One region of the Paenibacillus sp. J31R98 genome, then DNA from elsewhere that is predicted to be linked to it. Evidence: predicted binding sites of a transcription regulator. Region 1 holds the regulator's gene; each other region holds the start of a gene.
The links. The regulator LexA, encoded in region 1, represses DNA repair genes until DNA is damaged. The targets are predictions, from matches to a motif close to CGAACATATGTTCG.

Region 1 (7,670 bases):
CACGAACGAGCGTATCTCCGGTGAACAGAATGTTCGCGCGTTTCTAGACAACCAAGAAGTATTGTATGAGCATTGGGATGCAAGCAAGCTTCCTGCAGAGCTTCATAACAAATTCGTTCTATCCGACGAAGAGAAGCAAACGATTCTGTCCACGTTCGATGAAGAGATCCGTGAACTTGCAGCGCGCCGCGGCTATCAAATTTGGGATGTTATCTCCCTCTCGGACGCGACTCCGAACATCGAAGAGCTGCTGAAGAAATTCGAGCAGATTCACACGCACACCGAAGATGAGATTCGCGGTATTGTATCTGGCCGTGGCATCTTTATTATTAAAGGCGACGAGGAGACTGGTTATTTCGACGTTGAGCTGGAAGCTGGCGACGTTATCTCCGTTCCTGAGGACAGAGCGCATTTCTTCACGCTGATGGACAACCGTGAAATTATCGCGGTTCGCCTCTTCATTGAGAAGGATGGCTGGATTGCTACGAATATCGAAGATCCGTCGTTTGAATAACAATTGACTGTCAATGAAGAAGAAGACCTGCCATAACGGCGGGTCTTCTTCTATTAGGTGGCGGCAACTGCATTACACGAGCAGCGGCAGCAGTTCTTCGAGATGCTTGATTTCATGAGTTGGAATGATTTCGTCTGTCCGTTTCATACCGTGGCGGTTAATCCACACGCTAGTCATGCCAATCGTATTCGATCCAAGTATGTCAGTCGTCAGCTTGTCACCAACCATAACGCCATGCTCCGGCTCGACGCCGAGACGCTCAAGCGCGTGGTGGAAGATCTCAGCGGCAGGCTTGCCTTTACCGAATTCGCCCGAGATGATGATGTGGTCAAAATACGGCACAATCGCAGGTACGCCAGCAAGCTTCTCGCGCTGCAGATCTGGCGAGCCATTGGTCAGCAAGAGCAGCTTGTACTTCCCCTTCAGCTGATCGAGGACAGCGAAAGTCTCTTCGTACACGTAAGGACGTTTACGACGCTCCGCTGGGAATTGCTCTGCTAGCTGTGCGCCGAGCTCCGGATTATCAATCCCAAGCGACTTCAAGCCGCGCGTCCAAGCATCGCGGCGGTACCCAGGAGCAAGTTCCTGCAGCATGCGGAATTCCTGTTGTTCGCCTTCGAGGAAGTTCGCCCACAGTCCCTCGAACGGATTAATGCCGATCATCTTCGTGAATGGGAACGTCTCATACGATTCGTAGAGCGCACGCGCTTCGCTGCGAACCGCTTCTTCAAGCGCCTTCGCGTCTACGCCTGTCTGAGCTGCCCCCGCTTCGCAAGTTGCGTCGAACGCTTCCTGCACACTGCGATCATCCCATAGTAGCGTATCATCTAGATCAAATAGAACTGCTTGCTTTGCCATGATTTGCACTCCACTCTCGTATGTTTATTTTTCTGTAAAAGGAATACCATGCTGACTGGCAAACGAACGCAAGCGCTCTGTAATCTGCTCAGTCGGATAGCGGTTAATGAGACGAGAGAACACCCAGTTACCGCCTTTGAGCTGCTCGATCACGACATAGCCACTCTGGACATTGATCGCTTTAATGTTGCTCACATAGATGGAACGATCGCCTGTGAACCGGCGGGAACGGACAAAATCACTGCCTACCCCAAGGTAAGGGCGGCGAAGAACAAAGAGCAGTGCCAATACGACGTAACAGCCGATTGTTACCCAGAACATCGAACCTGTCTCCTTGAAGTTCTCCGAAGTTACAGTCACGATTACATAGAACAGAATGAACAGCAACAGGAACGCTGGCATTAGATAGCTGCGACCTCTGTATGTATCGACGGATGGTGCGCTTGATGATGCGGACATCAGCGGAGCTTGGCCGCGCTTCTTCCGCTGTTTGTTAATTTGAGATTGATTCTTCTGTACTTTACGTTCCCACGATCTTGACAAGGATGTTCCTCCTACAATAAATATTCACGTTAGTAGTGTTGCACGTTCATTACAGAGGTCGAGCGAACTTAGCGATAAACCGGTTCGGATATTCGCTAGGCAATGCGCTAACCTCATCGAGCTGCTTCCAAATCTCTTCCGGCATGTTCCAGCCGATTGCACCCATATTCTCTTCGTACTGTTCAAGCGTACTTGCGCCGAAAATCGGCGACGTGATGCCTTCACGTCTGAGCAGCCATGCCAATGCGACTTGCGCTGGTGTCTTGTCCAGTTCCTTCGCTGCCTGCTTGACTGCTTCAAGTACTTTGAAGTTATTCGAGGACGAACGATTCGCCCAGGAGCTCTCGCCCACTTTGGAAGTGAGACGTCCGCTAGTTGGCTCTTCTGACCCATAGCGGCCTGTTAAGAATCCGCCGCCGAGCGGTGCCCATGGAATAATTCCAACGTTCTCTTCGAGGCACAGCGAGATCATCTCGCGATCCATCTCGCGGCTAACCAAGCTATATTGAGGTTGAATGGAAATAAAGCGAACATAGCGGTTCCAATCACTAACCGCAAGCGACTTCATCAGTTGCCATGCGAAGAAATTAGAGCAGCCGATATAACGGACCTTACCAGCAGTCACAAGATCATCCAGCGCACGCAGCGTCTCTTCGATCGGTGTCGCATGATCCCAGACGTGTACTTGATAGAGGTCTATGTAATCCGTGTCGAGCCGCTTCAAGCTTGCTTCGACTGCATCCAAGATATGCTTGCGAGATACGCCAACGCCATTCGGATTCGTCGATGTTGCGAATCGAACCTTCGTTGCAAGCACAACATCCGAGCGACGGTCTTTAATGGCTCGTCCGACAATCTCCTCTGAACGTCCGCCTACATATACGTTGGCTGTATCCAGGAAATTACCGCCTTGCTCCATGAACCGGTGAACCATACTAATGGAATCTGTCTCGCTAGTTGTATTGCCAAACGTCATCGTTCCCAAACAAAGCTCGGACACAGCCAAGCCGCTTCTGCCTAGTAACCGAAATTCCACGCTCGTCCCCTCCTGCATGATCGAAGTCTTTTAGTGCTTAATCGAACCTCCGCCATTCTCTCCGTTCTCTTCATCTTCCGCCCATTTAATGGTATCCAGTTGATTGCGGAAATTGCTCTTGAAGTTGTCCAAGTATTGTCGGCGAAGCTCGTCTCGTTCTACAAGCTCTTCCGGTGTTAAACCGACGGATTTATTTTTGCGAGAAAGCTCGTTAATACGGGCAATGACTTTGTCTATAGCGTTCATTTCTACTGCACTCCTTTCCCTACCTGAGGTCAACATGTCACCCTTTACTTTGACATTAATAAGGAGCCATTGTCAAGGTAACAGAGGTCTTATTAGAGATAGAAAAAGCCCAAGCGATTCGGTCGCTCAGGCTTAACTTACTCGTTCGTACATTAAATGATAGATGTTATTCAACAGGAACGATTAATGACTGTCCCGCTTGCAGCGTAGCGTTCGATAAGTTGTTCCGCTTCTTCAAGCTATACACCACTTCACGAATGTCTTGTCCTTCCTCACGTACTCGGCCAGCAATATCCCATAGCGTATCGCCTGCTCCGATTACAACGACTTGCTCCAGTACAGTCGGAGCAGAAGGATGCTCGCTACCTGCGTAACTCGTCATCAGCGTCAGCCCCGTGAACAGCAATACGAACAGCAATACTGCAACAGCAAGTCTCACTAGTAGACGTTGTTTGCTAGCGTCATTTCTTACACGCTTCGCTGTACGGTTATTTGTCGTGTTTCCTTTATAAGTAGTTGAGTAAGAAGATATCGTTGTCATCATTCTCCAGCACCCCAAACGTTTGTTCTGTTATCGTTGAATTCAGAATAACACGAACATTTGTTTGTGGTCAAGCCTTTTTGGAACATTTGTTCGTAAAAATACGCGAACTTGTGTTTTTAAGAACTTATGTTTGTACGAACTCCGGTTCTGTGCTATAATTTGACACAAATGAAACTTTGGAGTGATTCCGGTGTCGAAACTTTCAAACCGCCAGCAGGCGATACTAGAATTCATTAAGACGGAAGTACGCGAGAAAGGCTACCCGCCTTCTGTTCGCGAGATCGGCGAAGCAGTTGGACTTGCTTCCAGCTCGACCGTTCACGGCCATCTTGACCGCCTTGAGAAGAAAGGCCTTATCCGCCGCGACCCGACGAAGCCCCGTGCAATCGAGATCTTGGACGGCGACGATAGCGATATCATCCCTTTCCCGCTCGCAATATCCAAAGTGCCTGTCATCGGTAAAGTAACGGCGGGCGTACCGATTACCGCAACTGAGAACATCGAGGACTACTTCCCGCTTCCTGCGGATAAAGTCGGCGATGACACTGTCTTTATTCTTAATGTTATAGGTGAAAGTATGATTGAAGCTGGCATTCATAATGGTGACTATGTCATCGTCCGTCAGCAGCAAACAGCTAATAATGGCGATATCGTTGTCGCCATGACTGAAGAAGATGAAGCAACGGTCAAGACGTTCTACAAGGAGAAGGATCATATTCGCCTTCAACCGGAGAACTCGACGATGGAGCCAATTCGCCTTCGCAACGTATCCATTCTCGGCAAGGTTATTGGCTTGTTCCGCGACATTCATTAATTCGATCTATCACGAAGGGCCATCTGAAGTGCTGCTGCAGCACCTCAGATGGCCCTTCTCTATATCCTCTCACAGAATGTCACTTAACCTACAAGCTCCCGAAATAACAAGCTTTGATACGTAAACTTACTTCGTTTGTACTTAAAGTTCAATGCAACACCTGAGAAGGCGATTAGAATTCGCTTGAGAGCGATCGTTCTAACCTTGCGGCGCACCAACCATCTCAGCCGTTTGATGTTACGATTATTAACTGCTCTCGCGACGGCTGCTGCGTATGCGCTCGAGGTTCGAAGAGCGCAATAGAATGGTAATATCGCTCTGGCGATCATTCGGTGAATCGGCGTCGAGAATGTAAATTGCGTCGTTCCCGGCGGGATCGTTAACCCATCGGAATATTGGATTATCGGATCCGGAAATTCAAAGTCAAAGAAATATCCGATTCCGTTCGATGATAAACTGCTCAGCTTTGCCGAAGGCGCAACAGACTTGAACATTTTCGCTAACGTATCGATGTCCGTTGTACGAACCGCCTTTGACCATTTTAGCGCAAATGAATAATTGCACGCGATCTTTCGATAGAACGGAATCATAATCCCCGCAACCTTCCGAAGTATTGCTCCAGTCAGCCGAAATTGCCCGTCCGTTGTCACTATTTCACTCATGAATGCCGCCTTCTCTCTCATACCCTCTTAGCATGTATTGTATGCGGGACAGAAGTCACGGGTGAAGAGATGAAGCGCTGTACATATCGCTTGAACTACACTAAAACACTTAAAAAACCTAAAGAACGAATAGCGAAAATCGCATATGTACACATTTCTCGTGAACAATGTTGCCTAAATCAACACTTATCAAAATGTGTTCATTGATTTTTGAAGGGTTCGCATTATTATTTGCAGGTAGCGTATGAAAGCAGCAGATCAAATCAGTGAAACCAGACACGAGAGGAAGTTACACATGAACGTGCAGACGAGACAGCAATTTACGGAAACCATTAATCGACTCTTCGAATTTGCAGCAAAGAAGCACCGAACATTTAGTGTACCAACGGATAGCGATATAAATGCGAGCTTCGACGCGTTGAGTGAGCAGGAGTTGAAACTGACGGCTAATGAGCTCCTGAAGCTTTATGACGAAGTGCTAAACGAGGAAGATGAACCGCAGCATGCCGTTCCACGTGAACAGCCTCAGCTATATATACCACAGGGAATGGAAGTCGCGTTGCCGTCGAAGGACATTTAATTGCAGCAGCTGAAGCAAATATTCCAAACAAAGAAAAAGCCTCGATGCATTTCAGCATCGAGGCTTTCGTTTTTAGAACAGTGTTAGGTACTGATCGCGTTCCCACTCGTGGATCTGCGTTTTGTACATATCCCACTCGATTTCTTTCAATTCATAGAAATGTGCAAGCGCGTGATCGCCAAGCGCGTCGCAGATAACTTCGCTGCGAAGCAGCTCTGTCAACGCTTCTCTCAGATCGCCCGGCAAGCTCGGGATACCTTCGTCGATACGCTCTTCGTCCGTCATCACATAGATGTTACGGTCTGTAGGAGCTGGCAGCGGAGTCTTGTTCTTGATGCCATCAAGGCCGGCTTTCAGCATAACAGCAAGCGCGAGGTAAGGGTTCGCCGCAGGGTCCGGGCTGCGCACTTCGACACGTGTGCTTAGGCCACGGGATGCTGGAATACGAATCATCGGGCTGCGGTTGCTTGCAGACCAAGCTACATAACAAGGTGCTTCGTAACCAGGTACGAGACGCTTGTACGAGTTAACGGTAGGGTTCGTAATCGCTGCGAACGCACGAGCATGGCGGAGTACGCCTGCCATGTAGTAACGAGCCGTTTGGCTAAGGCCAAGCTTATCGCTCTCATCATAGAATGCATTCACGTTGCCGCGGAACAGCGATTGGTGACAGTGCATACCGGAACCGTTCACGCCAAACAGCGGTTTAGGCATGAATGTCGCGTGCAGACCATGTTGACGCGCAATCGTCTTAACGACGAGCTTGAACGTCTGGATTTGGTCCGCAGCTTTAATTGCATCAGCATATTTGAAGTCGATTTCGTGCTGACCTGGAGCCACTTCATGGTGAGAAGCTTCAATCTCGAAGCCCATCTCTTCCAGAGTCAATACGATCTCGCGGCGGCAGTTCTCGCCAAGATCCATCGGAGCAAGGTCGAAGTAACCGCCTTGGTCGTTAAGTTCTGTCGTTGGATTGCCATTCGCATCAGTCTTGAACAGGAAGAATTCTGGCTCTGGACCAACATTCATCGCTGTGTAGCCAAGCTCTTCTGCTTCTTTCAGCGCACGTTTCAGAATACCGCGCGGGTCGCCTGCGAACGGCGTGCCGTCAGGCATATATACGTCACAGATCAAACGGGCAATGCGATCTTCCGCTACCCATGGGAATACAACCCAAGTATCAAGGTCCGGATATAGGTACATATCGGATTCTTCAATACGCACATAACCTTCGATCGAAGAACCGTCAAACATCATTTTGTTATCGAGTGCCTTCTCTAACTGACTAACTGGAATTTCAACGTTCTTAATCGTTCCAAGCAAGTCGGTGAACTGAAGACGAATAAAGCGGACATTCTGTTCCTTGGCGATACGTCTGATGTCATCTTTGGTGTAGCTCACTCAAATCATCTCCTTAGGCGAATGTTTGTTAGTGTTACTTCTTGTTATAGAAACGGGACAGCTGACCTTGAATCATCGAAGCTTTGCCCGGTCTCTTCTCAAGCAGCTGTTGTTTCAGCAAACGGTGCAGCTGTGCATCTGACAGCTCGCGTCGCTTCACTTCAGACAGCTCGCTGACGACTGTCGCGTCTTCGGATTCCTTCGAAACGGGGTTCATCACTTGCTTAATGCCTGCAATGTTAACGCCCTTCTCAATCAATGATTTGATCTCCAATAGCCGCTCTACGTCGTTGAACGAGAAGAGCCGTTGGTTCCCGCCTGTCCGAGCTGGAACAATCAATTCATGCTGCTCATAGTAACGGATCTGCCTAGCGGTCAAGTCAGTCAACTTCATCACGATGCCGATTGGAAACAGCGCCATATTTCTGCGTATTTCGTCACCCATGTCGCATCAACCTTCCAGTATCTGATA
Region 2 (7,670 bases), on a different contig from region 1:
GAGAGCCGTTATATAGGCGCGATGGCGGCTGTCCTCTTCCACAATTTCCTTCAGCTCGTCCACATGGATCTCTCGCCCCTTGAGCAGCCGAAATTTAATGAGTAAGTCTTCATGCACGTTGATATACGGTTCCTGCGCATCATTGACAAACAAATGGTACCTTTGCTTTAATTTGCGGTCCTGCTCTACGCCGGTAATCACTAGCATCGTCGTCTTTCTCCTCCTTTACACCAAGCCGTAACCTACAAAAACAGAGAAGCACCTGATAACAGGTGCTTCTCTGTTCCACCTATTGACATAAAGTCAACAACGGTTTATTCAACTTCCAAGTCCAATTCGTCCTCGAAATCATCATCGTCATCTTCGCTTACAGGTTGATTACCTGCCGCAGCCGCGGCTACGTTGCTTGCTTCGCGGATTAGTTTATCAATGACCGCTGCGATATCTTTGTGATCCTTCAAGAACTGCTTCGCATTCTCACGGCCTTGGCCGAGACGCTCACCATTGTAGGAGAACCAAGCGCCGCTCTTCTGGATGATCTCCAGCTCAACGCCGATATCAACAAGGCTTCCCTCTCTGGAGATGCCCTCACCATACATAATATCGACTTCGGCTTGCTTGAATGGAGGAGCTACTTTGTTCTTTACAACTTTAATACGAGTCCGGTTACCGACAATGTCGTTACCTTGCTTCACAGACTCAATACGGCGCACATCAAGGCGAATCGTGGAGTAGAACTTCAGTGCGCGGCCGCCTGGCGTCGTCTCAGGGTTACCGAACATAACGCCGACTTTCTCACGAAGCTGGTTGATGAAGATCGTGATCGTCTTCGATTTGCTAATCGCACCGGACAGCTTACGAAGTGCTTGCGACATCAGACGAGCTTGCAAACCTACGTGGGAGTCGCCCATATCGCCTTCGATTTCCGCTTTCGGTACGAGTGCTGCTACGGAGTCAACGACAACGATATCAACTGCACCACTGCGAACGAGCGCTTCAGCGATTTCAAGACCTTGCTCCCCTGTATCAGGTTGGGAAAGCAGTAGTTCGTCGATGTTTACGCCTAGCTTGCTTGCATACGATGGATCGAGCGCGTGCTCGGCATCAATAAATGCAGCTTGTCCACCAGCGCGTTGAACTTCTGCGATTGCGTGCAGCGCAACCGTTGTTTTACCGGAAGATTCTGGACCATAAACTTCAATAATACGGCCTCGTGGGAAACCGCCGATTCCAAGTGCAATATCTAACGCCAGCGCACCGCTGGATACAGTTTCAACTTGCATATGAGTAGATTCACCGAGCTTCATAATAGAGCCCTTACCAAATTGCTTCTCTATTTGACGAAGTGCCATTTCGAGTGCGGCTTTACGATCTGCCAACGAACTCACATCCTTCATGATTTATACTGTTATGATACCTTGTTTCATTCGCTTTGACAAGAGTTTTTACGAACATATATTCTTATTTTCTCTTTTGGCCAAAAAGGAGAAAAAAAAAGAACCGCAGCAAAGTAATCTTCGCCACGGTTCTTCCGGTAACTAATGTCGATTATAGTCGATTTGTTAGGATATTGGCAAGCCTTATTTATACAATAGTTGCTAATTCTCCTCTGCTCCGCTTAGCACTTGCCAGAGCCGGTACATCAATGACTTCGCTGCACGCAGGCGGATAATGCCGCGATTGCCGCTCAAACGCGCTGTGAATACTCGCGTTGGTCTACCTCGCTCAGCAAGCCCGAAATAAACAAGACCAACCGGCTTCCCTTCGGACTCGGCCGGACCCGCAACGCCTGTCAGCGACACGCCGAAGTCACTGTCAGCCAATTCACGCACCCGCTCCGCCATAAGCGCTGCGGTCGACTCACTGACTGCCCCTGGCGCATCTGTCCCTTCCAGCTGGGACATCGGGATGCTCAGCAGCTTATGCTTCATCATGTTCGTGTAGGTCACGACGCCGCCGGCAAACTCACCGCTGCTGCCTGGAATTTGCGTAAGCAGCTGCGCGAACAGACCGCCTGTAAGGCTCTCTGCACTAGCCAGGGTCCGCGTGGAAGTACGCAGCAGTCTTATGACCGCCTCTTCAAGCGGAATGTCCTCGCGCGCATACAGGTGCTTCCCAACGCGTGCTTTAATCTGCTCCTCAGTCGCATCTAGCCGCGCATCTGCTTCCGCTTGATCCAGCGCTTTCGTCGAGATCCGAATCGCGACTTCGCCATCCTTCGCATATGGTGCAATCGAAGGATCCGTCTGCGCATCAATCAGATCGATCAGTGCTTCCTCCAGACTCGATTCACCGATCCCCGCGAACATCAGCTGGCGCGAGAACAGCTTGCGCTCCTCACCCATAACCGAGCGGATCCACGCCTTCGCCGGACCTTCAAACATTACTTTCATCTCACGCGGCGGTCCTGGCAGCAGAACGTAGTGCGTTCCGTCCTCGCTAAGTGCATTGCCGACAGCCAGCCCCGCATCATTCATAAGCGGCTCGCTGCCTTCAATCAGGTGCGCTTGTCTGCGATTGCTCTCAACCATATGGATGCCGCGTGACGTGAACAACTCCACGATTTTGTCCATGGACGGCTGATGAAGCTCGATCGCGCGGTTCAAATAAGCAGCAAGCGCATCTTTCGTCAGATCGTCCTGCGTTGGGCCAAGTCCCCCTGTGAAGAGAATCAGATCGGCTCTCGAGCGTGCGAGCTCAATCGCTTGGCGAATACGACTGGCATTGTCGCCAACAACCGTTTGAAAATAAACATCAATTCCAAGCTCCGCAAGCCCTTGCGATAAGTATGTCGCATTCGTGTTCACGGTCTGACCGAGCAGCAGCTCCGTCCCGACTGCGATAATTTCGGCACGCATCTCAACAACTCCATTCTTATGTAGATACAATTTCACATAACATAACCGGCATTAAGACAAACACAGCATCACCTCTTCTATTATTCAGAAGAAGTGATGCTGTATGCAACCCGAAATATGAAGAACTATTTATTTATTGGAATCAAATTCTTATTCTTCACGAAGTAATCAATACCGGAATAGATCGTGATTAACGCTCCAGCATAGCTCGCAATGATGTCAAACGGGATGTCCAGGAATGCAAACGGGAAGTTATTCAGCAATAGAGCAATAATCATCGTGATTTGCACAGCCGTCTTCCACTTGCCCCATTTGCTCGCTGCAAGCACATAACCTTCAAGCAGCGCAATTTGGCGAAGTCCTGTTACAGCGAATTCGCGGCTAATAATTACAATTGCAATCCAAGCATCCAGCTTGGACATCTCAACAAGCGAAATAAGCACTGCAGCGACGAGCAGCTTGTCCGCTAGCGGATCAAGCAATTTGCCCAAATTCGTTACAATCTTATTTTTACGAGCAATATAGCCATCCAGACCATCAGTACTGGCTGCAATAATGAAAACAAGCGCAGCTAAAATTTGATTCCATGTAATGGAGAAATCGGAGCCGGAAATCGTCAGCGGCTTCAAATCCACATTAATTAAGAGCAGTACCATGATGATCGGAACCAAAAAGATGCGGGCAAGTGTAATACGATTGGCTAAATTCACGATAGTCCCTCCCCGGACATATCAAACTCATAAGCGTGCGTTATGCGCACTCTCTGAATTTCGCCGATAGCGGCTTTACAATTCGAGATGAACACTTCACCGTCAATCTCCGGCGCATCGTAAGGAGAACGGCCGACGTACACATCGCTGCGACCGTCGTAGCGTTCAACCAGCACATCGATCTCTTTGCCGACATGCTTGCCGCTCAGCTCCTTGGACACTTCACGCTGAATTTCCATCAGAGTGTTGGAACGCCATTCCTTCACATCATCCGGCACTTCGTTCGGCAAACGAACGGCAGGTGTATCTTCTTCCGGAGAATAAGTGAATACGCCTAGACGGTCAAACTTCATCTCACGAACAAAGTCGCACAGGCGCTCGAAATCCTCATCGGTTTCGCCAGGGAAGCCGACAATAATGGATGTGCGAAGCGCTACATCCGGAATACGTGATCGAATGCGCTGAACTAGCGCACGCGTATCCGTCTGACGGCCAGGACGGCGCATCCGCTTCAGGATCGAGTCCTCGCTGTGCTGCAGCGGCATATCGATGTAATTGCACACTTTCGAGTTCTTTGCAATCGTGTCAATCAGCTCGTCTGAGAAGAAGCCAGGGTAAGCATAGTGCAGACGCACCCATGCGATGCCTTCGACTTCGCTGACGCGATTGAGCAATTCTGGCAGCATAAATTTATCGTACAGGTCCGTACCGTAGTTCGTGGAGTCCTGCGCAATCAGGCTGACTTCCTTCACGCCTTGATCTGCAAGCTGCTGCACTTCGGCAACAATCGACTCCATCGAACGGCTGCGGAACTTTCCGCGCATAATCGGAATCGAACAGAACGTACATGCATTATCGCAGCCTTCAGCAATCTTCACATAGGCTGTGTAGCGCGGCGTCGTAACAAGACGCGGAAGCTTCTGATCATAGTCGAATGCTGGATTGCCGACCTTCACCGGACGTTTGCCATTTAGAGCCTCATCGACAATATCCGTAATGTGGTGGAAATCACCTGTTCCGACAATCCCATCAATCTCGGGCATCTCTTCCATAAGCTGCTTCTTGTAGCGCTGCGTCAAACAACCGGAGACGATAAGAGCCTTCAGTCTTCCGGTTTGTTTAAACTCAGCCATATCGAGAATCGTATTAACCGATTCTTCCTTCGCTGCATCAATGAAACCGCAAGTGTTCACAATAATAACCGTAGCGTCATCCGCCTGATCCACTAGCTGATAGCCGCGCGCATCGATTAATCCGGACATAATCTCCGAATCCACGAGGTTTTTCTCGCAGCCTAATGTTACTACTTTAACTCGTTCTGTCATTATATCCCCCAAACCCCTCCGAAAAGCTATCCTAACAAGTATAATACAAGGCATTTGCAGTGTCAAAAAAGGAAAAAGCCCCGCTTGCCTGCGCGAAACGCGGCAAATCAGGACTTTAGTTTAACATATCTGACCTTAACGGTAGTTCGTAAATTGCAGGTCAATCTGTAAATCTGCACCTCGTAACATCGCCATGACAGCTTGCAAATCATCAAGGCTCTTGCCGGTAACACGAATGGAATCCCCTTGAATCTGGCTCTTCACCTTCAGCTTGGAATCCCGAATAAGCGTATTGATTTTCTTCGAAATATCCTGTTCGATTCCTTGCTTTAGCTTAATCTTCTGTCTGACCGTTCCTGCTGAAGCGCCTTCAAGCTTGCCGAACTCCATATTCTTGATCGGCACACCGCGCTTGATCATTTTGGATTGCAAAATATCAATAACGCTCTTCAGCTTGTACTCATCATCGGAGACGACGACAATATCGTCTTTCTCAAGGTCGATGCTGCTCTTGCTGTTCTTGAAATCAAAGCGCGTCTCGATCTCGCGCAGGGCTTGCGTAATTGCATTGTTTAGCTCTTGCATGTCAACCTTCGATACAATATCAAACGCATTCTCTGCCATTGTTCATTGCAGCTCCTCTACTTCATTTTCATGGACAGTATTATAACGCATCTTCGTGCGCAAGAAAAGGCATTCATCCCTGTCCTTTCCAGGAAGAATGCCCTTCATTATTGCGTTGCCGGATTTTCGGTTGTATCCGTTGTTTGTGTCTGTGTCTGAGTTTGCGTACCGTCAGGCGTCCCCGTCGATTCAACCATGTTCAGCTGCATTCTGCGCGGATTCGCTTTGTTGCCGTCAGCGAGTGCGACGCCATCGACAGAAACTTCAACCAAATCTGCACGGCCTACATTAACATAAGCAGGTCCATCCACCTCGAAGGTTTCCGTTCCTCCTTCTTTCGTGAACTGCTTCTGATAGATATATTTGCCGCTGCGATTCTTGCTCTTAATGCCTACCCATACCCCGCCGGTTGCTTTAAAAGTAACTGTATGTTTGCCGGCAGGCGATACATTATAGAAATCCACCGTTCCGCTCGTACGATCCAGTACCAACGTCGTTGTCGGTGGAGGAGGCGTCACAGTTTCATCTGGCGGAGGAGTGTCGTCTTTGGGAGGCGTTGTATCGTTGTCTGTCTGATTCCCAGTCGTATTATCCGTGGTTGATTGATTCGAACCCGAAGAATCATCCGAGTTGTTCTTGACCGTATCCTTATCAGGCTTCGTCTCTGGAGGCTTCGTCTGATCCGTCATCTTCGTCTGATCCGCCGAATTGACATTGTCCTTGCTCGGCTGCTTAATCGCATAGATATAGACTAGTACGACAATAAGGAGCAGAAACGACCACATTAATGCGCGGAAGCCCCAACGACTAAGACGATCGGATGTATGCGATTGTGCCCGGCGGCGTGGTCGCTGAACGGGTTCAATCACTTGCTCCGGAGCGCTAGAAGGAATTTCATTCGTATATAAGCGAAGCACCTCTTCAGCATCCAAGCCGACCGCTTCTGCATAGTTCTTCACAAATGCGCGAACATAGAATGACCCGGGCAGCACTTTATAGTTGCCATCCTCTATCGCTTCAAGATAGCGTTTACGAATCTTCGTTAATTCTTGGATATCATCCAATGACAGACTGCGCTGCTCTCTTGCCTTCCGCAGCAGAGCGCCTAAATCCGACATGACCACACCTCCTTAATTAGAAATTAGAAATCATCATAACCCATCGTGAACTTCTCGTAGGAGATTTCCTCATCCGGCGTATTGCGAAGTTCGATGATATAATCAAAGTCGCTGTATTCAAAGGCAGATTCCTTCACGAAAATATCCGGATGCTCAATAACCTTCGTCGATGGCATAGCCATAATTTCTTGAAGGAGCGCATGATGCTTCTCATTAGATCTTATTGTAGATACAATGCCGTCAATGATAAAAATATTGTTTGGCGTCATTTCCTCTTCCGACAGCTGGCTGCGAACGGTCTGGCGCAGAAGAGTTGACGAAACAAACGTCCATCGTTTATTGGAGCAAACACTGCCCGCAATAATCGATTCCGTCTTTCCTACACGAGGCATGCCGCGCAAACCGATAATTTGGTTACCTTCCCTTTTGAACACTTCGCCAAGGAAATCGACAAGCATGCCAAGCTCGTCGCGCGTGAAACGGAACGTCTTGCGATCATCCGAATCGCGTTCGATGTAGCGTCCGTGGCGAACAGCGAGAATATCAAGTAGTCTAGGCTCGCGAAGCTTCAGTACGGTAATATTATCAACCTTCTGCAGCATACGGCCGAGAATTTCGATTTTTTCATCATCGTTTGTTTGAAGCAGCATGCCGCGCGTACGGTTCTCTACACCATTAATGGTTAAGATATTAACTTCAAGCATCCCGAGCAGCGAAGCGATGTCGCCTAGCAGACCAGGACGGTTCTTATGTATCTTGTACTCCATGTACCACTGTTTAAACTCCATAGGACACCTCTACTTAAGTATAAAAAAGGATTATTCGGCTCTAGAATAAGTCGGCTCTAAAAAGTTTATTCTACAATATTCGTCAAAATCCTGCAACTTTATCAAAACATTACAGAAAAGCCTCCACTAAAGGGAGGCTTTTCCGAATCATTCAGAAACTATAAGTTTCACGCCTAACTTTTCTGAATGAACGTTTACGATTGTGAGACAAGCTTGACCATAAGGCCCGCAATCGTTTTACGCTCTG
Region 3 (7,670 bases), 290 kb from region 1:
ATGACATTGATCATGACCGATGACCGGAAGTGGTGCTTTTTTTTGCGTGAAATCATGACTTTCAATAGATTTGCGCAATCGTATTCCTTGTTAAGATCAGAGGGCAAGGAAACGAGGAGGACGCTTGAGCAGTAAACCTCCCGCAATGCCAAAAACGTTTAAGGAGAGTGAACGCGATGATGGAGAACAAAACAAGCTTCAAGCTGCGGTTCGTGACGATAGCTCTGCTTGCTATGCTGGTGGTTGGATCCTTTTTTGAAATCAATTGTTTCTTGAACTATTAATCGATTCATCGCTTCAGACTGCCATGATCGATTCTCGCGGAGGTGAGGGTTATGAGAAAGAATCTAATACGATATGCGCTGCCTGCAGGGCTTGCCGCCATGATCTTGGCCTTCGTGTATGCTCCGTCTCATGAGCGCAGTACCGCGGAGGCGTCGGGATTACGGAATCAGCTTAACCAAATAACCGCTGCGAATTACGAGACCGCAATATTTGCCGGAGGTTGTTTCTGGAGCGAGGAAGAGCCTTTCGAACAACTAGACGGCGTCTTGAGCGTCGTCACGGGATATACGGGTGGACATACGACCGATCCCACTTATTCGAAGGTATCTTCCGGCAGTACGGGACATCTCGAAGCCGTACAGGTACAGTATAACCCGGATCGGATAACGTATGATGAGCTGCTCCAGGTTTTCTGGCGCAACACGGACCCGACGGACGCTAACGGCCAATTCGGTGACCGCGGCACGGAATATCGTTCTACGATCTTCTACAACAGCAAAGAGCAGCAAGCGTCAGCAGAAGCTTCGAAGGCGTCGCTCGCCGCGAATCATAAATTCGATCGTCTGCTCGTGACGAGCATTGCACCGGCTGCCGCATTCTATGCAGCAGAGGATGAGCATCAGGATTTCTTCAAGAAGAACCCTGAAGCTTTCCAAATGAACATGATCGGCTCCGGCCGGGATGCCTACCTCGATCGCGTATGGGGAAATGATCGCGTCTTGAGGAAACTCGAGAGCCGCTATGCGGTGATCGACAAAGCGGCAAGACTGGATTCACTGACGGAGCTTCAATACAACGTTACTCAGCATGATCAGGACGAATCGCCGTTTCACAACGAATACTGGGACAATAAGGCAGAGGGTATCTACGTAGATATCGTGTCAGGCGAGCCGTTGTTCAGCTCGAAGGACCAATTCGACGCCGGAACGGGCTGGGCGAGCTTCACAAGACCGTTGGAGTCTAGCCATATCGTGTACCGCGAGGTCGGCGGCGCATTCTCATCCACGACCGAAGTGAGAAGCCGCTATGCGGATTCTTTCCTCGGCCATGTATACGGCGACGGTCCCGAACCAACCGGACTACGGTTCTGTACGAATTCTGCCTCGTTGCGGTTTATTCCCATTGATCAACTCGCAGGGCAAGGCTACGCCGAGTATGTCCAAGCTTTTCAAGAGGATGGCAAACGAATCGGCTAATACATGAATGGGGTGGTTCAAATGACTATGATGAAAAACGATTCTATAGATGCCAATGAGCCCTTGGAAACCGCTGTTTTTGCCGGTGGCTGCTTCTGGCACATGGAGGATTCTTTTCAGAAGCTTGATGGTGTCTCGCATGTCTTTGCCGGATATACTGGCGGATTGATGGATAATCCAACTTACCACAAAGTTGTTTCTCATCTCTCGGACCATATCGAGGCAGTCGAAGTTCATTATAATCCGAATGTGATTACGTATAACGAGTTGCTCGACAATTTCTGGCGAAATGCAGATTTAAGGGAATCCGGCATCTTCTATGCAACCCATCAACAAAGAGAGCTCGCAGAAGCATCCCGAAACGACGCAGCTGCACGTTCCAATAAACGTATCGCAACGACAATTAGCGCTGCAACAACGTTCTATTTGGCAGAGGACGAACATCAGGACTATTACGCTAAAAATACATTAGCAGCTTGCGTGAACAAAGTCTGGAGGTTAGGGAAATGAGAAGCACTTCCATGTTCAACAAAGAAGAGAAGCTGCGAACATTGACGAAGCTTCAATATAATGTGACTCAGAAAGGCGCCGATGAGCCGCCATTCAACAACGAATACTGGGATAATGACGCAGAGGGAATCTATGTTGATATAGTCTCGGGTGAGCCACTGTTTAGCTCTAAGGACAAATATGATGCGCAGACCGGCTGGCCCAGTTTTACTAAATCTCTGGATACGAACAATGTGGTGCTGAAACGTCCGGCATTCTCCTTCGGGCCGACCGAAGCCAGAAGCCGCAATGCCGATTCCATCTTGGGACATGTGTTTAATGACGGCCCACAGCCAACGGGGCTCCGATACTGCATGAATTCTGCCTCCATGGCGTTTATTCCGAAAGCCGATCTGGAGGAGAGAGGCTACGGAGAGTTCTTAGCACACTTCAGCGATTAATCTTAACCGCAAAAAAAGTCCGCAGACGCCGATGTCTGCGGGCTTTTTTACGCCCTCAATCTCTGAAATAAATTCTTATATTTATAGCGTTCCCCTCATATAAATAGAGATGTAGATTCGTTGACAGAGAGGACGGGAGACATGGAACTTTATCAGAGACTGATCAACTCGATCGAGAATCGCAAAGGGGTTGCTTTAATCACAGTCACCAAGATCAGTCTTCATGCCTCTAATCACAATCGACGAACCATAGAAGCTGCTGTTGGAACCAAGCTCTTGTTGTTCTCTGATGGAGAAGTATTCTCCGAACAAGAAATAGCCATAGAACAATGGCAGCCTCTATTGGAACATGCAAGAACGGCACTTGCTAAGCGAATATCGAATATGTTCATCACGCGACTTCATGACTGTGAATTGGAGTATTTTGTGGAAGTGTATCCGCCGCCGCTGCATCTCATCGTAGCGGGAGCCGGCCATGTGGCCAAGCCGTTGGTCGAAATGGGCCATAAACTTGGCTTTTCTATCACGGTCATTTGCGATAGGCCTCAATACGCAACAGCCGAACAATTCCCTTTCGCAGACGAGGTTGTATGCATGCACTATGAGGAGTTTTTCCGGAGTTTGGATATTTCGGACAAGCCATATATCGTGCTTCTTACGCGAGGTCATCAATTCGATGTCGCAATCCTCCGCGAGATCCTGCATCTGCAGTTATCTGTACCGTATATCGGCATGATTGGGAGCCGCAGACGTATCTCGGGCGTGTTCTCTCAACTCCACGAGGAATATCCGGACATCGGATTTCAGAACATATATGCGCCTATCGGCCTCGATATAGGCGCGCAAACGCCTGAGGAAATTGCCGTCAGCGTATTGGCTGAAATTCTGCGAGTGAAGAATCATGCGTCCGGTAATTCGCTTAAAGAAGAGATCAGCCATTTTATCGTGAACAGATAGGGGGGCGCGTAAATGACCGATCTTGAGTTGTTGAAACGGATCGTGACGATTAGAGCTGACGGTGCTGAAGCGGTTCTCGCTACGGTCATAAGAACGAAGGGCTCTACGCCAAGAAAGGCCGGCGCCAAAATGATCATTTATGCCGATGGCACGTCAGCCGGAACCATCGGAGGGGGCTGCGGAGAAGGAGAAGTGATTGAGCTCGCCATACAGGTTATCGCTACCAAACAGAGTATCCATCACACGGTCGATCTGACGGCTGGACTGTTTTATGAAGATGGCGGGATCTGCGGCGGTGTGCAGGTTGTATTTATTGAACCCATCCATTGAGGGCGAGCTAGGAGGCCATATGGCGGAATCGTTGGAAGCGGTCATTCTCGCAGCTGGATATTCTAGCCGAGCATCAGCATTTAAAATGACTTTACGTTTAGGGACAATGACCGTGTTGGAGCATACGGTTTCCAAGTTTGATGGTATTTGCAATCGAGTCATCATCGTTAGCGGGTTCCAGTGGGAACGGGTCCATGATGCCGTAACCATGATGCAGAGGAAGAACGCGTATGACATGGAGATCGTATGCGCATATAATCCGAGCTTTGACCGAGGTATGTTTAGTTCGATTCAAACAGGCTGCGGAGAAGTGAAAGCCTCTCAGTTCTTCATTACGCCTGGAGACTTTCCGCTTGTCTTGAAGGATACGATTCGGGACTTAGCGATCGCAGAAGGGAAGATCGTTATTCCGAGTTACCAGAAGAGGGCCGGTCACCCCATCAAATTAACAGAAGAGATGAAGACATGTATTACTGAGGCTAAGGCAGATCAGAATCAGAATCTGAGAAGGATTCTTCAAGAGTATGACAAGCATTACTTGAATACCGATGATCCCGGCGTTCTGATGGATCTGGATACACCGGAAGATTACATATTCGCCAGCAATTATTACAACGAATACAGCAAGAACAGATAACAACTATAAGGGTAGTTATGAGTTTTACAGCACATTTGTATCAAGGCATGAAGAAGACCGCTTTTCCCTTTTGGTACATCACAGGGGATCGGCGGTCTATTATTATTTCACGTTCTTCATGATCGTATTGAATGATGCGTTTACTAATTGTGTGGGAGTCTACTCACATGCGACTCCATCGCCGTCACGGTCCAACTTTCTGCTATATCCAGGGTCGCCCTCATATATTGGATCTGCTCCCGCTTCTCTGACAGCAGTACAGTTTTTATAATAAACTTGTGTAGATGGTTGTGCTGCAGGCTTCTTCGTTGGTCTTGATGACTGCTTTGTAGTAGAGCTGCTGCTTTTAGTTGAAGTTGAGTTCGTGCTCTTCGTAGCTGTCTCGGGAGTAGCCGAATATTTCCCGCCATCTATTACGAATAATACCCTCGTTCCGTCGGAATAGCCTTCCAGTTTATTTCCGACCCATGATCCTGAGCCGCGGTTGTCCGAAGAGTGAACATAAGCGATATCTGCACCAGTTCCGCCTTCTGCACACATTGCCATTGGCCACTCGTCCCGATCATACTCTTTCTTTGTCGGAATGCCAGCCAAAGACTCACTTCGGTTTTCATCCGCACCGTCACGATCAATCGTGCATACTGACGATTCACCATGCTTAATTGCGTTTTTAATATGCGCAGCTGTTTCCGGGTACTTATCGGCAGGGAATACGATTGTGATGTCGTATGATTCTTGCTTTGCTGGTGTTGTTGTCTTGTTTGCTTTTGGAGCCTGTTGTGTAGTTGCTTCTGACGCTACTGGTTCCGTTTTATTCTCTTTAGGAGTAACAGGAGTAGCAGAGGAGTCCTTCTTTGGTGCAGTCGTGGATTCTTGAATAACTGCAGTCTGAGTTGTACTCTCATTACCACCAGGTAACATACTACCCAATACAGGTAACAAGCAAATAAATGCCCAGATTAAAGCGAGGACTCGGACAGTTGCACCGATCCTTCTCCAATTGAAAATAATCATGATGTAAGGAATAAATAACCAACCTAAAACTTTTAGAAGCCGCAAAATGAAATCCCCCTGTATGAAATGTCATTGACCATTCTACTATAGGGAGTTAATCCATTACGATGTAATATTTGTAAAACTGGAATGTTGTAAATTATTACCTGCTATGCAAAACGATACTTTCACAGTAAAATCAATGGGAATATAAAACTATTAAGGGGCATACTTGAAATGAAGAAAATTATTGTTGCATCTGTTATCGGAACAGCGTTTCGACGGATGGTACAAGCACAGGAGCTCCATCCGGTAACGCAATCACCATTAATAATGTAACACTCAAGATCGACAAGGTTGTACAGGACAATGACTCTCTTCGCCTGTATGTCTCTTACACGAATAATACAGATAAGTCTCTAATGACGGCTGACTCACTGGCTAAGGTTGTTTTCAATGGGAAACAGTACAATTATGACCATGATTTCAATTTTGAACGCTACTATGATAAAGTCGATGTTGAAAAAGCGCCGGACTCTATCGAGCCGGGAGTTACAGCACATTCAACCATCTTCTTCCCATCGATTGATAACGTGGGCAAAATTAATGTCGTACTTGATGCAGGATATGAGGATTTCAGATTCAACGGTGTAAGTGTTCAACACCCATAACTTGTTATGACGCTCGCTCGTCTTGAATGCATTGCTGAGCGAGTGAAGGAGTCCGAGCAGCAGCCATTGTTTATTGTGAGATGAGAAAAAGAACCGTGAGGGTAAATCCCAACGGTTCTTTTTTTTGCAATTGTACATCTCTACGCGTATGTCATATGGAACAAAGCAGATTACTTGAATACTGCCGCAATATACTGCCCAAACTTCTTCGCAATTTCTGCCCTAACAAGACTTCTTAGCATCTCGAATACACCGCGGTAGCCTTTATTCGAGTATTCGTATTTGAACGCCGATTTCTCACGTACTTCAGCGTTATCGACCTTCCACATCTTGATGTCTGCGGCACGGAGATGCTTTCGAGTATTCACAAGATCGGAATGAATAGTATCCTGCAGTCTGACGAGAGCTGCCAAGTACAGGGTCTTCATTGGTGATGTAGACTTATCCATCTCCAAACGTTGCTTCTCAACGACATCCAGCATGATCGGCAACAAGCAGCACTCTTTAATCATCACAATTTCTTCTGGTGTCGAATTCACACATATCACCTCAATGGTAGTATATGCGAACACTTGTTCTTTATCAACTGACTAACTAACCCGTTTACCAATAAAGTGAATAATTGCGGTATCAGTAAAGCTACTCAGTTCATGAGCATATCTCAGTCGGCATAAGCTTGTATTAGGAGACTTTTAGAATGTTTAACTCAGTTTATGTTACTAACAACCATAAGGAGGCTGTTCCCATGCAGGCGAAGGATATAAGTAGCCCAGTGAAAAAGAAAGATCACGATGGGAAAGTATCCGGTCAGCTCGCTTATATTGGCGACTTGAAACCAGATTCAATGCTCTATGGTGTCTTGTCTCGCTCTCCTGTCGCTTACGGGAAAGTACGATCGATCCAGCTGCCGCAGCTGCCTGCAGGTTACGTCAAGATAGGGGCAGAACACATCTCCGCCGGAGCAAATTTTGTGAAGTTGCTGCATCAGGATCAACCGATCTTTGCGGATGAATGGGTCAATTATATTGGCGAACCTATATTTATGCTCGTTGGCCCAAATCTGGCTGTGCTCCATCAATTAATAGAAGAAGCAGAGGTGGATATTGAAGAACATCAAGCCATCTTTACTCTGGAGGAAGCCATTCGGCAAAAGGATCATACGGGCGTATTCGCTAGTCATGAATTCGGAGAAAGCCTCGAAGTGATACAAGCAATCGAAGCAAATGCGTACTTAGTCATAGAGGAAGAGTATGAGACAGGCTATCAAGAACATGTCTATCTGGAACCACAAGGCATGCTTGGGATTTATAACGATCAAGAAATTCTTGTACAAGGGTCGATGCAATGTCTTTATTATGTGAAGAATGCCTTGGTCAGCGCTCTAGCTTGCGGGGAAGATGAGGTGCGTGTCATACAGAGTCCAACTGGCGGCGGATTTGGCGGGAAAGAAGATTTCCCTTCCATGATGGCTTGTCACGTTGGCATTGCGGCTAAGGTTGTCCAGAAACCGGTCATGCTGCTGTTTGACCGGGCCGAAGACTTTGAAGCAACGACGAAGAGACATCCCGCGATATTCAAATACCGAACCGCTCTAGATGATCAGTGAAAGATCCTAAGTATGACAGTGGAGTTGTATCTTAACGGCGGGGCA
Region 4 (7,670 bases), on a different contig from region 1:
TGCTGGGGATTAGCGTGTAGGTGTTTCGTGAGACATTGGATAACTGCAAAAGGCAGTTATGATTGAAAGTAAACAGCAGCTCAAGCCGGGGTTAGCTTCCGCAGTTTCGGAAGATAACATAGCGGCAGCGCCAGCAGCGAGCTGAGTACGTTGAACAGCGTCTGCGCGTGGGCGATTTGCCCTGCTGGCGAAGGTGTGAGCCAGGCCGCTGCCGCGCCGAGCTCGGCAGCGAAAGGAGCGAAGAGCGCTGCGCCGCCGACGTTGAGCAGCACATGCGACAACGCCACGAACCGCCCGGCTCGCGTGCCGCCGAGCGCTGCAATGACGGCGGTGACGCAGGTGCCGACATTCGCGCCGAGCACAATGGCGATGCCGATCGGTAGCGGCATCGCGCCGGACTGGGCGAGGCCCATGACGATGCCGATGACGGCGGCACTGCTGTGCACCATCGCGGTCAGTACGGCTCCTGCCGCGATTCCCCACAGCACGCTAACTTCGGCTCGCGCGAGGAACTCGTGGAAGAACTTCGTCGACTGCACCGCCGGAGCGACGGATTGCATAAGCCCAATGCCGATGAGCAGCAGGGCGAAGCCGCCGAGGACGACACTTAGGCTGCGCAGCGGCAGAAGGAAGCGGAGCAGCCCATTTCTGCTTCGGCTAAGCCAAGCGCCAAGTCCAAGCTCGCCGAAGACGACGGTCGCGAACCATAGTGCGAGCGCTAGCAGAAACAGCGGCCAGCCAAGCCGGTTCAAGTTCATCCCAATGAGCTCGGTTGTCAGGCAAGTGCCGATATTGGTGCCAAGAATGAGGCCGAGCGTACGCGGGAACGTAAGGACCCCGGCGTTAACGAGCCCGATTGCGATAACGGTAACGGCTGTGCTGCTCTGCAGTACAGCCGTTGTTGCTGTCCCGACAAGCATTCCCCGCAGCGGCGTTGAGGTAAACTTTTGCAGCACCAATTGCAGACGGTTGCCAACGGAGCGTTGAAGCGCAAGCTCCATTGCCCGCATGCCGAGCAGGAAGAGAATAAAGCCGAGCGTCATCGGAATGAAGATTGTATGGAGCATTGCACTCATTCTCCTTTCGTAACACAGCTCAATCGTTGAATATAAATACATATGCTAGGCGCAGGACGAGCATGACAAGCATCAACAAGCAACATGCATGAAGAAAAGGTGGAGATGGAATGGAACGGGCAAAAGCGATTTTGCAGCGTGATCGCAAAAAAAGATTGGAAGCCGGGCACCCATGGGTGTTCGCAAGCGAGATCAATCGGGTGGAGGGAGAAGCATCGCCAGGTGATTTAGTTGATCTCGTGACGCATCAAGGGCGTTATCTGGCAACGGGCTACTGGAACCCGCGCTCGCAAATTACGGTGCGTGTTATTTCGTATAAACAAGATGCAGCGATGGACAAAGAATTCTTCGTTGACCGATTCAACCAATGCAAGCAGCATCGCAGCCGGTTCGTTCAAGGCAGTGATTGCCGCTTGGTCTACGGAGAGGCGGATTTTCTTCCGGGTCTAATTGTGGATCGCTTCGGAGGCGTACTTGTTGTCCAGCTTCTCACTTTCGGTATGGATGCGCGCCGTGATGACATCGTAGCGGCACTTATCCAAGCGTTTGCGCCTCAAGGGATCTATGAGCGCAGCGACGTGTCGGTGCGCGAGCTGGAAGGGCTGGAGCAGCGGACAGGCGTTCTCTATGGCGATTGCCCGCGGATCGTGGAGATCATCGAGAACGGACTGAAGATGGAAGTCGATATTGTAGAAGGGCAGAAGACGGGCTATTTCTTCGATCAGCGCGAGAACCGCGCTTCAATCGCGCCGCTTATGCTTGGCTGGGGAGCGCGGAGCGGCATCAAGCTTGCTCCGGTGCCGACAGACGATGCGGCAGAGACGAAAGCGGCGCAGTCGGATGATACTGGCACAATCGCATCGTTAAACGAAGAGAAGCTTGTCCCTGTCAACGCCAACGGCAAAGTCGTCACGTTCCCGTTCTGGGACGGTGCAACTGTGCTGGAGTGCTTCGCGCATACAGGCAGCTTTACGCTCCACGCATGCAAATACGGGGCGAAGAAGGTGACGTGCCTGGACGTATCCGAGCATGCCATCGATACGGCCCGCCGTAACGTCATCCGCAATGGATTTGAGGATCGTGTGGAGTTTGTCGTAGCCGATGCGTTCGAGTACCTTCGCAAGCAAGTGAAGGGAATCGAGGAACGCCATGATCGCGCAGCAGGTAAGAGCGATACTTCGAAGCCGCTCAGCGATGCGGGACGCAAGTGGGACGTTGTCATTCTTGATCCGCCGGCGTTCACGAAGTCGAGAAGCGCAATTGAAGGCGCGGTCAGAGGCTACAAAGATATTAACCTTCACGGGCTGAAGCTCGTCAATGAAGGCGGCTATCTCGTAACCGCGAGCTGTTCCTACCATATGCGTCCTGACTTGTTCCTGGAGACGATTCAGGCAGCAGCGATTGACGCTGGCAAGACGCTGCGTCTTATCGAATGGCGCGCTGCTGGCAAGGATCATCCGCAGATCGTCGGCGTGAACGAGGGTCATTATTTGAAATTTGGCATATTTGAAGTGCGGAGCCGCTAGAAGGCGGATCGATTTCATAACACATTAAAAAGAGCCTTCCAGTATCAGCCATGCGGCTTCGATCTGGAGGGCTCTTCTCTATTGTCATATACGTGCCTTTGCAGCCTCGTATTCGGCTTGTACGGATATCGCACTTGCACTGCGTGTCTTCATAATGATCTTCCGGATACTCTCGCTGGATAGGTGGTATTGCCGCTCCAGCTCCTGCACAGAGCTTCCACTCGCATAATGCTGGAAAATCTCTTCATTGCGACGCTTGATCATAATGCGAGATCCGCTCTTCTCCCCCCAGGCGGCACGTTCGTTGTGCGGCTTCGGGATATACAGCAATTCTCCTTGAATGTAGCTCTGAAGTTCTTTCAGCAGATTAGGGGGAAGCACATCTTTTCCATTTTTGTAGTTCAAGGTAAACCTCCTTGTTCATATCGCCCGTTGCAACAGCACCAGAAGTCGAGATTACCATGTCGTACACCTCCTCTAATCAAAATATAAAAAAACACGATCACACTGCGAAATCGTGCTTCACACATTCATTATAATTGAAAACGGTTCAATCCGTCATCCTTTTTATGGTAGTTGAGGGAGGCATCGCAGCCTCCCTCTGAAGATGACTTCCGCTGTTAGGCGAAAGCCACCTCGTTTTGGTTGATCAATTGGATCATCTCCTTTCGCGAAGATTCGTCGGGCCCGACATCTATATTAAGCCATAGCAAGCGAACAACCAGCAAGCGAAAGAACAGCTATAATCATTTGTTACGCTGGCTAATCCCTCCATTGCACTATTTACCTTGTAAGAATAAGAACAAATGTTTGTATTATAGGATGAAATGAGTGGATCGCCTATGGTAGAATAATAGAATCGAATAGAGGAGAGAGGTTGGCAGGTCATGACGCTTCGTTTTGTAATTGGCCGCTCAGGCTCAGGCAAGACGCACCATTGTCTGGATGAGATTAGACAGCAGGTGCTGGAGCAGCCGGAAGGACCGCCTATCGTGATTTTGGTGCCGGAGCAGGCGACATTCCAGACGGAATACGAGCTGCTGAATCATTCGGAGCTTAAAGGCAGTATAAGGGCGCAAGCGCTCAGCTTCCGGCGGCTGTCGTTCCGGATCATGCAGGAAACCGGCGGTACAGCGCTTATTCCGATTAGCGAGAACGGCAAGAACATGCTGCTGTACAAAATCGTCCATCGTCTCGAGGAGCAATTGCAGCTGTTCCAAGGGTCGCATACGCAGCACGGTTTTATCGAGCGGCTGGGCGAGCTGATGACGGAGCTCAAGCGATATGGCATTGACGCTTCGCAGCTATCGGACTATGCGATCAATCGGTTGCCGCAGAAGAGCACTTCGCTGCTCGGGCGGAAGCTGAATGATCTTATGCGAATTTCCGAACACCTCGAACAAGAGCTGGAAGGGCTCTATGTAGATGCAGAGGATTATTTGAGCTGGCTTATTCGCGGCTTTCATCAAGCGCCTTCCATGGCGGATACACAAATATGGGTGGATGGGTTCCACGGCTTCACGCCAAAGGAATTTGATGCGCTGGCATCGCTCATGAAGCATAGCAAAGCAATGACGATCACGCTCTGCCTCGATAAGCTCTATGAGCTAGGCGAGCAGCCTCATGAGCTGGACTTATTCCGTCCGACGGCAGAGACGTATATGAAGCTGAGAGATATAGCGATTGCGAACGGCGTGACGATAGAGGAACCGCTGTTTCTGGAAGGAACGCCGTACCGATTCCGGGAGAACCCAATGCTCGCGCATGTGGAACGGTACTATGGCGGACGGGGACGGCTTACGCTCACCGAAGATGAGCTGCGTGATGGCGGCGTTTCGCTGCACGCAACAGCAGGACGTAGGGCTGAAGTAGAAGCGGTAGCGCGTGATATTGTGCGCAGAGTGCGCGATGAAGGCGCAAGATACCGCGACTTGGCGGTTATGGTTCGCAATGCGCCGGATTATAACGACTATATTAAAGCGGTATTTGCTGATTATGAAATACCGTATTTTCTCGATCAGAAGAACGCAGCGCTGCATCATCCTTTTGTCGAGTTCATTCGTTCGGCACTGGAGATTGCGGTGCATGGCTGGCGGTTCGAGGCCGTATTCCGCTGCATTAAGACGGAGCTGCTCATACCAGAGGACGGCAGCTTGACGCGCGAGAGCTTTGATTTGCTAGAGAATCATGCGCTCGCGACAGGGATGAACGGCAATCGCTGGACGACGCTCAGCCAATGGAAGCCTATGATGCGGGATACGCTCGAAGGCGATCCTGCCTTGGCGGGAGAGAAGGAACTGCGCGAGTTCGAAGTTATTATGGCTGCAAGAGAAGCCGTGATACCTGTAATCCGTAAGTTTACGCGCGAATTGAAGAAGGCGAGTAGCGTCAGGCAAATGTGCGAGGCATTGTATCGCTTATTCATTGCTATCGAAGTGCCGGATCGGCTGGAGCGTTGGAGCCGCAAAGCGGTTGCCGGCGGCAATCCGCTAAAGGCGCGAGAGCATCGCCAGTTGTGGGACGGTGTAATGGATCTGCTCGATCAGCTGACAGAGATGACCGGCGCGGAAGCGATGCCGGTAGAGCTCTTCGCAGGAATGGTGGAGACGGGGCTTGAGAGCTTGAAGCTCGCCTCGGTACCGCCATCGCTCGACCAAGTGCTGATCGGTAGCATGGATCGGACGCGTTCAGGACAAGTGTCGGTATGCTACCTGCTTGGCGCGAACGATGGTGTCATGCCGCAGCGCATGCAGGAAGACGGCGTACTAACGGAGGCTGAGCGCGAGACGCTTGAGTACGGGGGTCTCGTGATGGCGCCGGGCGTACGCCGGAAGCTGCTCGACGAGCGCTTCATGATCTATGGCGCGCTGACAACGCCAAGTAAACATCTGTGGATTAGCTGGCCGCTGGCGGATGAGGAAGGCAAGAGCCTGCATCCATCTGAGGTCATAAGGCATTTGAAACAGCTCTTCCCTGGCTTACAGGAAGAGAATGTAGCTGGCGAGCCGGTTCCGAGCATGCCGGAGAGCGAGCAGCAAGCCTTCATGGCGCATTCGGAGCGTACGCTGTCCTATCTGATTACACAGCTGCGAAGCTGGAAGCATGGCGGCGAGATTGCTCCGATCTGGTGGGAAGCGTACAACTGGTTCGCTGTCCGCCCGCAGTGGCAGGACAAGCTGCAGAGGCTAGTTGCTTCGCTCCAATATAACAATGAAGAAGTATCGCTGTCCTATGAAACCGCTCATTTGCTCTATGGACAGAGGCTTCGCGGCAGCGTATCGCGGATGGAACGTTTCGTATCTTGTCCGTTTCAGCATTTTGCCATACATGGTCTACGGCTTCGTGAGCGAGACATGTACAAGCTTGCTGCGCCGGACATCGGACAGCTATTCCACGCTGCGCTGAACCGACTCACGGAGGCGCTTGGCGATCAGTTCGGCGCGTACACGCCGGAGCAGCTGCGCCAGCTGTCCGCTGAAGTCGTTGGCGAATTGGCGCAGCGGCTGCAATCGCAAATCTTGTTCAGCAGCAGCCGTCATCAATATGTGGCGCGCAAGCTGCGCGATATTATTAGCCAGGCGGCGATTATTCTTGGCGAGCATGCTCGGCGTGCACAATTCCAGCCGATTGGTCTTGAAATCGGCTTCGGACCGGATGGCCCGCTGCCTCCGGTTACGATTCCACTGTCCGGCGGAAGAACGCTTGAGATGGTCGGCCGGATTGACCGTGTAGATGCGGCACAGACGACAGACGGTCTTCTGCTGCGCGTCATCGACTACAAGTCCAGCGCCAAGCAGCTTCGGCTTGAGGAGGTAGCTTACGGGATGGCGCTCCAAATGCTGACGTATTTGGACGTCCTTCTGACGCATGCGCCGGAGTGGCTGGGTCAGCCGGCGAAGGCGGCCGGCGCGTTGTACTTCCATGTGCATAATCCGATGCTCTCTTCATCCAACGGCATGCTGCCAGCGAAAGCGCAAACGGAGATATTGAAGCGATTCAAGCTGAAGGGGCTTGTGCTCGCAGATGAAGAAACGGTCCGAATGATGGATAACACGTTAGCTACCGGGTATTCCGAGCTGCTTCCGCTTGCGCTGAAGCGCGACGGAGGCTTCTACAGCAGCTCCTCTGTCGTGTCCGATGAGCAGTGGGGAACGCTGCGTAAGTCGGTGCGAGGAACGCTGCGCCGAATTGGCGAGCGAATCGCGGGCGGCGACGTATCAATCGCGCCTTACCGGCTTGGAGGGAAGACGCCATGCCAATTCTGTGCCTATAAGCCAGTCTGTCATTTCGATCCATTGATCGAAGGCAACTGCTATACGAAGCTGAACAAGCCGGGCAAAGACGAAGTGTGGGAGCTTCTCGCGTCAGGAGACGACGAGGATCATGCTGCGGACGAGCAGCCGAATCAACATAAGAAGGAGGAGCATGAACAATGACGACGTCAGCGATAGCTTCAATACCGCCGAAGCCGATAGGCAGCACATGGACGGATGATCAATGGCGAGCCATTGTAACGAGCGGCAGCAACATTCTGGTTGCTGCGGCTGCAGGCTCCGGCAAGACTGCAGTCCTCGTCGAACGGATTATCCGCAAAATCTCAGCCGATACCGATGTCGACAGACTGCTCGTCGCAACCTTCACCAAAGCGGCTGCTGCCGAAATGAAAGAGCGGATACGAATCGCGCTTGAGAAGGAGCTCGACAAGAATCCGGGCTCCGATCATCTTCGCAGGCAGCTTGCACTGATGGGGCGAGCGTCCATTACGACGCTTCATTCCTTCTGTCTTGATGTAATCCGTCGCTACTATTCGTTGATAGGGCTTGATCCGGGCTTTCGCATAGCAAACGAGACGGAAGCGGAATTGCTGCGGATGGACGTGCTTGATGCGTTGTTCGAAGAGCACTACGAAGCAATAGATAGTGAAGAAGGACAAGCCTTCTATGAGCTGGTTGAGCGATTCGGCGGAGAGCGCGGCGATGAGCCGTTGTATGCACTTGTCATGAAGCTCTACAACTTCTCGCAAAGCCATCCTTGGCCCAAAGCTTGGCTGCAGGATACGGCAGCAGCA

Region 2: recA (recombinase RecA) is a predicted target of LexA. The motif match lies at 1,449-1,462, and genes of this name have one in related genera.
Region 3: AC0YNX_RS04565 (YhjD family protein) is a predicted target of LexA. The motif match lies at 6,585-6,598, and genes of this name have one in related genera.
Region 4: addB (helicase-exonuclease AddAB subunit AddB) is a predicted target of LexA. The motif match lies at 3,402-3,415, and genes of this name have one in related genera.

Annotation. Positions count from the first base shown of each region.
Region 1 is NZ_JBWDNO010000001.1:706,366-714,035, reverse strand. It holds gene AC0YNX_RS03250 (acireductone dioxygenase) at 1-514, shown strand, start outside; gene AC0YNX_RS03245 (HAD family hydrolase) at 587-1,372, opposite strand; gene AC0YNX_RS03240 (hypothetical protein) at 1,397-1,915, opposite strand; gene AC0YNX_RS03235 (aldo/keto reductase) at 1,965-2,951, opposite strand; gene AC0YNX_RS03230 (DUF896 domain-containing protein) at 2,982-3,197, opposite strand; gene AC0YNX_RS03225 (LysM peptidoglycan-binding domain-containing protein) at 3,364-3,741, opposite strand; gene lexA (transcriptional repressor LexA) at 3,932-4,555, shown strand; gene AC0YNX_RS03215 (hypothetical protein) at 4,639-5,217, opposite strand; gene AC0YNX_RS03210 (hypothetical protein) at 5,513-5,797, shown strand; gene glnA (type I glutamate--ammonia ligase) at 5,870-7,198, opposite strand; gene AC0YNX_RS03200 (MerR family transcriptional regulator) at 7,233-7,643, opposite strand.
Region 2 is NZ_JBWDNO010000002.1:399,086-406,755, forward strand. It holds gene AC0YNX_RS10255 (RecX family transcriptional regulator) at 1-207, opposite strand, end outside; gene recA (recombinase RecA) at 315-1,379, opposite strand; gene AC0YNX_RS10265 (competence/damage-inducible protein A) at 1,599-2,858, opposite strand; gene pgsA (CDP-diacylglycerol--glycerol-3-phosphate 3-phosphatidyltransferase) at 2,984-3,568, opposite strand; gene rimO (30S ribosomal protein S12 methylthiotransferase RimO) at 3,565-4,893, opposite strand; gene AC0YNX_RS10280 (YajQ family cyclic di-GMP-binding protein) at 5,029-5,517, opposite strand; gene AC0YNX_RS10285 (RodZ domain-containing protein) at 5,625-6,635, opposite strand; gene AC0YNX_RS10290 (DUF3388 domain-containing protein) at 6,659-7,423, opposite strand; gene AC0YNX_RS10295 (DUF3243 domain-containing protein) at 7,618-7,670, opposite strand, start outside.
Region 3 is NZ_JBWDNO010000001.1:998,232-1,005,901, forward strand. It holds gene msrA (peptide-methionine (S)-S-oxide reductase MsrA) at 336-1,481, shown strand; gene msrA (peptide-methionine (S)-S-oxide reductase MsrA) at 1,509-1,991, shown strand; gene msrB (peptide-methionine (R)-S-oxide reductase MsrB) at 1,988-2,431, shown strand; gene AC0YNX_RS04535 (XdhC family protein) at 2,573-3,388, shown strand; gene AC0YNX_RS04540 (XdhC family protein) at 3,401-3,718, shown strand; gene AC0YNX_RS04545 (nucleotidyltransferase family protein) at 3,738-4,355, shown strand; gene AC0YNX_RS04550 (excalibur calcium-binding domain-containing protein) at 4,515-4,769, opposite strand; partial or broken gene AC0YNX_RS04555 (sporulation protein) at 4,767-5,102, opposite strand; gene AC0YNX_RS04560 (hypothetical protein) at 5,771-6,019, shown strand; gene AC0YNX_RS04565 (YhjD family protein) at 6,190-6,558, opposite strand; partial or broken gene AC0YNX_RS04570 (molybdopterin cofactor-binding domain-containing protein) at 7,062-7,670, shown strand, end outside.
Region 4 is NZ_JBWDNO010000002.1:920,186-927,855, reverse strand. It holds gene AC0YNX_RS12915 (NUDIX hydrolase) at 1-20, shown strand, start outside; gene AC0YNX_RS12910 (Na/Pi cotransporter family protein) at 81-1,067, opposite strand; gene AC0YNX_RS12905 (class I SAM-dependent rRNA methyltransferase) at 1,187-2,602, shown strand; gene AC0YNX_RS12900 (CD3324 family protein) at 2,687-3,007, opposite strand; gene addB (helicase-exonuclease AddAB subunit AddB) at 3,490-7,038, shown strand; gene addA (helicase-exonuclease AddAB subunit AddA) at 7,035-7,670, shown strand, end outside.